DNA from 3 places in the Massilia haematophila genome. Region 2 is predicted to be linked to each of the others. Evidence: predicted binding sites of a transcription regulator. Region 2 holds the regulator's gene; each other region holds the start of a gene.
What was found. The regulator HrcA, encoded in region 2, represses chaperone genes, less so after heat shock. The targets are predictions, from matches to a motif close to TTAGCACTCNNNNNNNNNGAGTGCTAA.

Region 1 (3,274 bases), 650 kb from region 2:
AGCAAGACCATGTCGTCGAGTTCGGGAATGGCGCGCATCTCGGAGAGCGGCAGGTAGCGGCCCTGCTCCACCGCTTTGACGTCGACGGAAATCCAGCGCGGCTGTTCGTGCGTGGCTTTCGGGTCGAAGTATTTACCCTGGCTATCGAATTGCGACGCGTCAGGATACGGGCCGCTCGCGACCTGCGCAATACCGGCGACGCCGGGCACCGCGCAACTCGAGTGATAAAACAGGACACCGTCGCCGGGTTGCATCGCATCGCGCATGAAATTCCGTGCCTGGTAATTGCGCACGCCGAACCAGGCGACCGTTTGCCCGGGTGCGGCCAGGACGTCGTCGAAACTGACTTCATCCGGCTCGGATTTCATCAACCAATAGCGCATCGCTGCTTCACTCCATGAAAAAGACACGCTTTTCCAAAAAGCGCGCGGACATAAAAAAAACGGCTGCGTGCAAATGCGCGCAACCGTCTTTTGGAATAATAGCCCCGCCTGTGCCGTTTATGCCGGCATCCCAGAACCTGACGGTTCAAGGTGGTCGCAGTTAGCTCAATTTCGGGTTCGTCGGACTAGCGACGCTCACGCCCATCGAACATGATCCCGCAACCGATGCACAAAAATGGTTCAAGGAATATATGGCAATCTCGAACACCGCAGGGTGCCTCGCAGTTTACTCGCTTGAACCGGCATGTCAAACGAATTTGGACCTTCAGGGCAAATTTTCTTGCGGCGCCAGGGCCTGGTCGAGCACGCTATGCATGGCGGCGAGTTTTTGTTTCACTTCAAGCATCGTCATGTCCGACAGCGGACCTTGCGGCGACTTGACCGACAGGAATTCGGCAGCCACGCTCAGCGCCGCCATGACGGCGATGCGGTCGGTGCCCTTCACCTTGCCCGAGTCGCGCAGTGCGATCATCTTGCCATCGAGGTAGCGCACGGCGTCGCGCAGCGTTGCCTGCTCGCCTTCCTTGCAGGCCAGGCGGTAGGGCTGGCCCATGATCGTAACGTCCAGGTAAATCATCGGGTGGCCTCGGTGTCGGTCGGTTCGGCGTCTTCTTCTTCCCCGGCCGGCGCGGGCAATTGCTCGATCACGGCTTCCAGCCGGCGCTGGGCCTCGACCAGACGCTCGAGGAGCGCCGCGTTCACTTCGTTGAGCACGACATTGGTCTGCTGAAGATGCGCATTCTCGCTGCGCAACGCCCCGACGAGCCCGGCGAGCCGCTCGATCTTGTCAGATAGGTCTTGGAATTCGGAAATCATTCGTAACTATAGGACTGATAAGGTTTGACAGTCAACAGGATAGCGTGTTGTGCGGGCCTTCGTAGGGTGGGCTCTCGAGCCCACGCGGATTGAACGCTTGCAAAGCGCCATCCCGGCCGGGAGTCGATACTGCAAGCGACTTCAATGGAGGCGCCGCTCCTCAACCGATGAGACCGCGTGGGCACAAGTGCCCACCCTACGAGGATATTTCCAAACATCCTTGACCTCACTCAAGCACCCCGGCAACAGTGCGTCAACGCAGAATGTTTCAGTGCTACCCTTGCCGCCTTGTGTCTGCGGGGTAGACCCTGCGGGACAAGCGCCGCGTCACCTCGGCGGTTTGCGCTTTGACAAACGGTCGGGTGAATTTCACAACGGGTGCGCTTGAAATGCCCCATTATCGTCCCTATAATTAGCACTCGTTAGTAGAGAGTGCTAACAACTCTTTCGAGCCGCAGCGTCATTACACGATGCGGCATACAACGCAGATAAATAGCTAGTCCAAACCACTGAATAAAGGAGTTTTGCATGAACCTTCGCCCTCTGCACGATCGCGTTATCGTGAAGCGTCTCGACCAGGAAACCAAGACTGCCTCGGGCCTGATCATCCCTGATGCAGCGGCGGAAAAGCCGGACCAGGGTGAAATCCTGGCAATCGGCAACGGCAAGGTGCAGGACAACGGCCAGGTGCGCGCGCTGGAAGTGAAAGTCGGCGACCGCGTCCTGTTCGGCAAGTACTCGGGCCAGGCCGTCAAGGTCGATGGCCAGGAGCTGCTGGTGATGCGCGAAGAAGACATCATGGCCGTTCTGGTCTCGTAATCCTCCCTGAATAAAACAGTTCACGAATAACTGGAGAAATACAAAATGGCAGCTAAAGAAGTAGTGTTCGGCGACGCAGCGCGCGCCAAGATGGTCGAAGGCGTCAACATCCTCGCCAACGCAGTCAAGGTCACCCTGGGCCCGAAAGGCCGCAACGTCGTGCTCGACCGTGCATTCGGCGCACCGACCGTCACCAAGGACGGCGTCTCGGTCGCGAAAGAGATCGAACTGAAAGACAAGCTCATGAACATGGGCGCGCAGATGGTCAAGGAAGTCGCTTCGAAGACCAGCGACAACGCCGGCGACGGCACCACCACCGCGACCGTGCTGGCACAAGCCATCGTGCGCGAAGGCATGAAGTTCGTTGCCGCCGGCATGAACCCGATGGACCTGAAGCGCGGCATCGACAAGGCCGTCACCGCGACCGTCGAAGAACTGAAGAAGATCGCCAAGCCGTGCACCACCTCGAAGGAAATCGCCCAGGTCGGCGCGATCTCGGCCAACTCGGACGCATCGATCGGCGAGCGCATCGCTGAAGCGATGGAAAAAGTCGGCAAGGAAGGCGTCATCACCGTCGAAGACGGCAAGTCGCTGAACGACGAGCTGGACATCGTCGAAGGCATGCAGTTCGACCGCGGCTACCTGTCGCCGTACTTCATCAACAACCCGGACAAGCAAGTCGCCATCCACGAGAATCCGTTCGTCCTGCTGTGCGACAAGAAGATCTCGAACATCCGTGACCTGCTGCCGGTGCTGGAGCAAGTTGCCAAGGCTGGCCGTCCGCTGATGATCATCGCCGAAGACATCGAAGGCGAAGCGCTGGCGACCCTGGTCGTCAACAACATCCGCGGCATCCTGAAGACCGTTGCCGTCAAGGCTCCTGGCTTCGGCGACCGTCGCAAGGCCATGCTGGAAGACATCGCCATCCTGACCGGTGGCCAGGTGATCGCAGAAGAAGTCGGCCTGACCCTGGAAAAGGTCACGCTGGCGGAACTGGGCCAGGCCAAGCGTATCGAAGTCGGCAAGGAAAACACCATCATCATCGACGGCGCCGGCTCGGCTGAAGCGATCGAAGCACGCGTCAAGCAAGTGCGCGTCCAGATCGAAGAAGCGACCTCGGACTACGACCGCGAGAAGCTGCAGGAACGCGTGGCCAAGCTGGCCGGCGGCGTTGCAGTGATCAAGGTTGGCGCTGC
Region 2 (3,274 bases):
CGCGAGGCCGGCACGCAGGGGGGAACGCATCATAATTTCTCCAAATAAAAGGGAACTGGACAAGACGCGCTACGGCGTCCGTGCCGCGTCGAATGCTTGAGTTTTGCCCATCATTTTAGAGCATTTGACAAGGGCCGGGCTCATCGTCGTTTGTATCACGGTGTAACGGCAACGGCGCGCCCTGGCGTGCGTTTGCATTTCGGCGCGGGCCTCGCTATGCTCTGTTCGCCCTCTTCAGCATGCCACCCGATGACGACCACGCCCCGCCGCCCCTGGCCCCGAGCCGTCCTGTTCGACCTGGACGATACCCTGTGGCCGATCGCCCCCGTGATCCTGCAGGCCGAGCAGATCCTGTTCGCCTGGCTCGCCGCCAACGCGCCGCGCGTGGCCGAGCGCTTCACCATCGACAGCCTGCGCCAGGCGCGCCTGGAACTGCTGGCGCAGCGCCCCGAGTTGCAGCTCGACCTGGGCGCGCTGCGCCGCGTCGGGCTGGAGGCCGCCTTCGAGCAGGTCGGCGAGGACCTGTCCAAGGTGGAACTGGCGATGACCGAATTCTTCGCCGCGCGCAATGCCGTGGTTCCCTACGACGACGTGCTGCCGGGCCTGTCGGGCCTGAAGGGCAGGGTCCTGATCGGTTCGATCACCAATGGCAATGCCGACTTGCAGACCATCGGCCTGGCCCACCATTTCGATGCCTCGGTGGCGGCGCCGCGCTTCGGCCGCGCCAAGCCGGATCCGGCGATCTTCCACGCCGGCTGTGCGGCGCTGGGCGTGGCGCCGCACGAGGCGGTATACGTCGGCGACGACCTCATCCTCGACGTGCAGGGCGCCCAGCGCGCTGGGCTGCGCGCGGTGTGGATGAACCGCACCGCCAGCCGGCGCCACCTGGAGGAGGGCGTGCAGCCGGACGCCATCGCCGCCAATTTCGACGAACTGCTGGCCTGGCTCAGGCAAGAGCACGGCTGACTGCACAGGCGTCGGACTAAGGTGCATAATAGGAGCGGAACCATTTTCCGCTTCTCCCTCCCATGCAACTTGATACCCGTGCCCAAACCCTGCTGAAAGCCCTGGTCGAGCGCTACATCGCCGATGGCCAGCCGGTCGGGTCGCGCGCGCTGTCGAAGATTTCGGGCCTGGACCTGTCGCCGGCCACGATCCGCAACATCATGGCCGACCTCGAGGAGATGGGCTACGTCGCCAGTCCCCATACCTCGGCCGGCCGCGTGCCCACGCCGCGCGGCTACCGCCTGTTCGTCGATACCTTGCTCACCGTGCAGCACCTGAACGAGCAGGGCGTCGACGCCGAGCGCATGCGCCTGGCGGCCCAGCAGCCCCAGAAGATCATCGCCAACGCGGCGCAGATGCTCTCGTCGCTCACCCAGTTCGCCGGCGTGGTGCAGAGCCCGCGGCGCGAATCGGTGTTCCAGCAGATCGAATTCCTGCGCCTGTCCGAGCGCCGCATCCTGCTCGTCATCGTCGATCCGCGCGGCGACGTGCAGAATCGCCTGCTGCACACCGACGTCGACTACACGCCGGCCCAGCTGGTGCAGTCGGCCAACTACCTGAACCAGAACTATGCCGGCCTCTCGTTCGACGAGGTGCGCGCGCGCCTGGCCGGCGAACTGCGCCAGTTGCGCGACGACATCGGCGGCCTGATGACGGTCGCGGTCGAGGCCGGCAGCGAAGCGATGGCCGAAGGCGAGGACATGGTGATCGCCGGCGAACGCAACCTGCTGTCGGTGTCGGACCTGTCGTCGAACATGAGTTCGCTGCGCCAGCTGTTCGAGATGTTCGAGCAGAAGACCGGTCTGATGCAGCTGCTCGACGTCTCCAGCCGCGCCGGCGGCGTGCAGATCTTCATCGGCGGCGAGTCGAACCTGGTGCCGATGGACGAAATGAGCGTGGTCACCGCTCCCTACGAGGTGAACGGCAGGATCGTCGGCACCCTGGGCGTGATCGGCCCCACGCGCATGGCCTACGAGCGCGTGATCCCGATCGTCGACATCACGGCCAAGCTGCTGTCGAACGCGCTGAGTCATTCGTAGGGTGGGCGCCCCGTGCCCACCGAATGTTGGCATCGCGTTTGCGCATGGTTCTGGTGGGCACGGGGTGCCCACCCTACGGCCTTCGTCGTACGCAAACAATAAAAAACGGCGCCGCGGCGCCGTTGTTCTTTGAAGCGAAGAAGCTCCGATCAGTTATTGCCGCGATGCGGGCACGCCGTCTTGATGCAGTTGCCGTAGATCGCCAGCGCGTGCTCGGCGATCTTGAAGCCGCGTTCGACGGCGATTTTGTTCTGGCGCGACTCGATCTCTTCGTCGAAGAACTCTTCGACATGGCCGCAGTCGAGACAGACGAGGTGGTCGTGGTGCGAGCCGGCGTTGAGCTCGTAGATCGCCTTGCCGGTTTCGAAATGGTTGCGGTTCAGCAAGCCGGCCTGTTCGAACTGGGTCAGCACGCGATAGACAGTCGCCAGGCCCACGTCCATGTTGTCGGCCAGCAGGATTTTATACACGTCTTCCGCCGTCAGGTGCCGCACTTCGCTGTTCTGGAAAATTTCCAGGATCTTCAGGCGTGGCAGGGTCGCCTTCAGGCCGCTCGCCTTCAGGTCGGTAGGTTTGTTACTCATGTTTGTTACTCGTAGATGGGCGGAGTGCTTTATGATATAGCGTTTTGGAAGCTCTCGCTTAAACGTTTTGAGGTTACATATGCGCGTCACCCATGCCGTAGAACACCGTCCTTATGCCCGGGCTGCGCTCGCCGCGGGCCTCGCATGCACGCTGCTGCTGTCCGGCTGCGCATCCTGGCGCAACCAGACCAAGCCGGCCGCGCCGGTCAGCACCGAGGCGGCGGCAGTGGAATCCGATGCCGACAAGGCGGCCGCGCTCGCGAATGCCGGCGCCCAGACGACCAGGGTGACCAAGCTGCAGAAATTCCTGTGGATATTCTCGCCCTACCGTCCGGACATCCAGCAGGGTAATTTCGTCTCGCAGGAAATGCTGGACCAGTTGAAAGTTGGCCAGACCCGCGACCAGGTGCGCTTCATCCTCGGCTCGCCGATGCTGGCCGACATGTTCCATGCCGACCGCTGGGACTACCCCTTCTACCTGGCGCGCGGCAACGGCGAACTGACCACCAGCCGCGTGACCGTCTACTTCAAGGACAACGTCGTCGAGCGCTTCGACGGCGGCAACCTGCCGACCGAGCGCGAGTACATCGATCGCATTGCCGGCCCGTCCAAGTTCCCGAAAAAGAATGCGCCGACCCGGCCGGT
Region 3 (3,274 bases), 1.4 Mb from region 2:
CGCCCTGAACCCGGGCGTGAACCTGCCGGCCGCCGACATCACCGTCGTGCACCGCGCCGACAGCTCGGGCACGTCCTTCCTGTTCACCGACTACCTGTCGAAAGTGAACCCGGACTTCCAGCAGAAGATCGGCGCCGGCACTTCGGTGAAGTGGGCCGTGGGCGTGGGCGGCAAGGGCAACGAAGGCGTCGCCGCCAACGTGCAGCGCATCAAGGGCTCGATTGGCTACGTCGAATGGGCCTACGCCAAGAAGAACAAGCTCTCGCACACCCAGCTGAAGAACAAGGACGGCCAGTACCTGCAGCCGGACGACGAAGCCTTCAAGGCCGCCGCCGCCAGCGCCGAATGGACCAAGACCCCGGGCTTCGCCGTGATCCTGACCGACACCGCCGGCAAGAACAGCTGGCCGATCACCGGCGTGTCCTACATCCTGATGCACAAGACCCAGGAAGACGCGACCAAGGGCAAGGAAGTCGTGAAGTTCTTCGACTACGCCTACAAGAACGGCGCCGCCGCTGCCGCCGAACTGGACTACGTGCCGATGCCGGCCTCGGTCGTCAAGCTGGTGCAGGGCGCATGGAAAGCCCAGCTGAAGGACGCTTCGGGCAACGCGATCTACTGATCCGGACGATCACAGGACGGGGTCTCGACACCCCGGATCGGACTGGCTGCTGGTGACTTGCGGCCAGGTTTTAACGGCGGTTCCAGGGATGGGGCCGCCGTTTTTTTGTGAATTGCGCCGATCCTTGCCTTTTGAATGACACTGGAACGGTCATGGTTTTGTAGGGTGGACACAGGTGCCTTTCGCGGCCCGGTCCACCCTACAAGGGTGGTAGGGTGGGTTCTTGAACCCACGCGGTCTGACCGGGTCGCCATGCGGCGCCACGTGAATGCGCCGCAAACGCTGATTCGTCGCTGTACCGCCTTTGTAGGGTGGGCTCTCGAGCCCACGCCGTCTCACCGGTTGATATGCGGTGCCATATGAACTAGCCGCAAACGTTGATCAAACTCCGTACAGCGTGGGTTCGAGAACCCACCCTACGAAAACCACGGCGAGTTCAAGAGGCGCTGGTAATCAACCGGTGAAACCGCGTGGACACAGGTGTCCACCCTACGAAAACGCACCTCTCGCCGTGGGCGTCATCATCAATAAAAAACGGCGGCCCTTGCGGAGCCGCCGTTTTGCGTGGCTTTAAGCAGCTTATACGTACGCCGCCAGCGCGCCCTTCATCTTCTTCAGCGCCGCCGATTCGATCTGGCGGATACGCTCGGCCGACACGCCGAATTCCTCGGCCAGGGTGTGCAGCGTGGCGCCCGAGCCGTCGTCGTTGGCCAGCCAGCGCGCTTCGACGATGCGGCGCGAACGCGGGTCGAGCTTGCCCAGGGCCGTTTCCAGGCCTTCGGACTGCAGGCGCGTGACCTGCTCGGCTTCCAGCACCTTGGTCGGCTCCTGCTGGTCCGAGGACAGGTAGGCGATCGGCGAGAACTTGTCGTCCTCGTCGTCGGTCGGCGCTTCCAGGGCGATGTCGCGGCCCGAGAGGCGGGTTTCCATTTCGATTACTTCCTCGCGCTTGACGCCGAGCAGCTTCGCCAGGTCGTCGACCTGGCCCGGCGACATCGCGTCCAGGCCCTGCTTGTTGCTGCGCAGGTTGAAGAACAGCTTGCGCTGGGCCTTGGTCGTCGCGACCTTCACCAGGCGCCAGTTCTTCAGGATGTACTCGTGCATCTCGGCCTTGATCCAGTGCATCGCGTACGACACCAGGCGCACGCCCTGGTTCGGGTCGAAACGCTTCACGGCCTTCATCAGGCCGATGTTGCCTTCCTGGATCAGGTCGGCGTGCGGCAGGCCGTAGCCCAGGTAGCCGCGCGCGATCGAGACCACCAGGCGCAGGTGCGAGAGCACCAGCTTCTGGGCGGCGTCGAGATCATTCTTTTCCCGCAGCCGCGTCGCCAGCGAGACTTCTTCCTCGTGGGACAGCATCGGCAGCCGGTTCACCGCGGAGATATACGCGTCGATGTTACCGAGATTGCCGGTGAAGCCAAGTCCCAGAGCACGGCTGCCGGTTGGTACCAATGCGGATTGTGCGGACATTATCTTTTCCTCGTAGAGTGTTTTGTGCTGCATCTCATGCAGGGGACGATTCCCGCTGCTGATTTTTTCGGCTTGAATCCGGATGCAAGCGAACCCATTTACATTCACTTGAGTTATATATTAGCACTCTCGAAGGGTGAGTGCTAGCGAACCCCCAGAATGCGGGGCCCGTTTAAGTCTGGCCAAAGTATTGCTTAGAAGCATTAATTGCGCCCGCTCTACTGTAGAGTGAAACGGGGCATTTCTATTGAGCTATCTCAAGTGTGTGCCTCTTGTGGATCGCGTTAGGCCACAGACTAAGGGCTGTCGAAACCCTGTTTCTGTTAGTTGGCGCACGAAGCACCGAGTTCCGCGCCTTACGAGGCAAATTCCTACTTCGGTAAGAGAAGTAGGCGCACAAGACGAGCGGCCTCTAGGGCTGGAAAATGACGCGGGCGGACCCATGGGTCCGCCCGGAAAGGCTGGATCAGGCCGCGAACTCAGTGCAGGCGCGCCAGGTGGCGCTGCACCGACAGCATGGCGCCGATCAGGCCGAGGCCGGCGCTGATCGCCAGCAGGGCCGCCAGTTCCAGCGGACCGAGGAAGGCCAGCTGGAATTCCGACGCATACAGGCGCGCGAACTCGGCGATCGCCCCGTTCAGCGGCCGCAGGGCCAGCGCCACGCCGGCCAGGGCCAGCGCGCCGGCGCACAGGCCGAACAGGGCGCCGGTGTAGTAGAAGGGACGGTGGATGAAGTTGTCGGTCGCGCCGAGCAGCTTCGACACCGCGATTTCCTCGCGCTGGGTCAGCACCTGCAGGCGGATCGTGTTGAACACCACCGCGATCACCACCACGCCCAGCGTCACCGCCAGCAGCAGGAGACTCAAGCGCAGGATGCCCATCAGGGCGGCCAGGCGTTTCACCCAGGCCGAATCGACCTGCACCGTGTCCACGTGCGGCAGCTGGTGCAGCTGCTCGACCACGGCGTCGATGCGCGCGGCGTCGGCCGTGTTCGAGGAGCCGGCCAGCTTCATCACGTAGCTGTCGGGCAGGGGATTGTCGCCCAGGGTGTCGAGCGCGTCGGCCAGGCCGCTGCGCGCCTTCAGCTCTTCCAGCGCCCGCTCGCGCGGAATGAAGGTGATCGTCGCCTTGCTGTCGGCCAGGATCTGGCGCAGCTGCGGCGCGATCGCCTGCGCCTGCTCG

Region 1: groES (co-chaperone GroES) is a predicted target of HrcA. The motif match lies at 1,672-1,698, and genes of this name have one in related genera.
Region 3: rpoH (RNA polymerase sigma factor RpoH) is a predicted target of HrcA. The motif match lies at 2,213-2,239, and genes of this name have one in related genera.

Annotation. Positions count from the first base shown of each region.
Region 1 covers NZ_JBHRVV010000001.1:3,166,011-3,169,284, forward strand. Annotated here, with positions in the region: gene ACFOPH_RS14130 (EVE domain-containing protein) at 1-383, opposite strand, end outside; RNA gene ssrS (6S RNA) at 481-662, opposite strand; gene ACFOPH_RS14140 (cell division protein ZapA) at 709-1,020, opposite strand; gene ACFOPH_RS14145 (hypothetical protein) at 1,017-1,259, opposite strand; gene groES (co-chaperone GroES) at 1,788-2,078, shown strand; gene groL (chaperonin GroEL) at 2,124-3,274, shown strand, end outside.
Region 2 covers NZ_JBHRVV010000001.1:3,811,840-3,815,113, reverse strand. Annotated here, with positions in the region: gene ACFOPH_RS16915 (hypothetical protein) at 1-33, opposite strand, end outside; gene ACFOPH_RS16910 (HAD family hydrolase) at 250-966, shown strand; gene hrcA (heat-inducible transcriptional repressor HrcA) at 1,029-2,045, shown strand; gene fur (ferric iron uptake transcriptional regulator) at 2,195-2,629, opposite strand; gene ACFOPH_RS16895 (outer membrane protein assembly factor BamE) at 2,709-3,274, shown strand, end outside.
Region 3 covers NZ_JBHRVV010000001.1:5,196,798-5,200,071, forward strand. Annotated here, with positions in the region: gene pstS (phosphate ABC transporter substrate-binding protein PstS) at 1-622, shown strand, start outside; gene rpoH (RNA polymerase sigma factor RpoH) at 1,202-2,092, opposite strand; gene ftsX (permease-like cell division protein FtsX) at 2,572-3,274, opposite strand, start outside.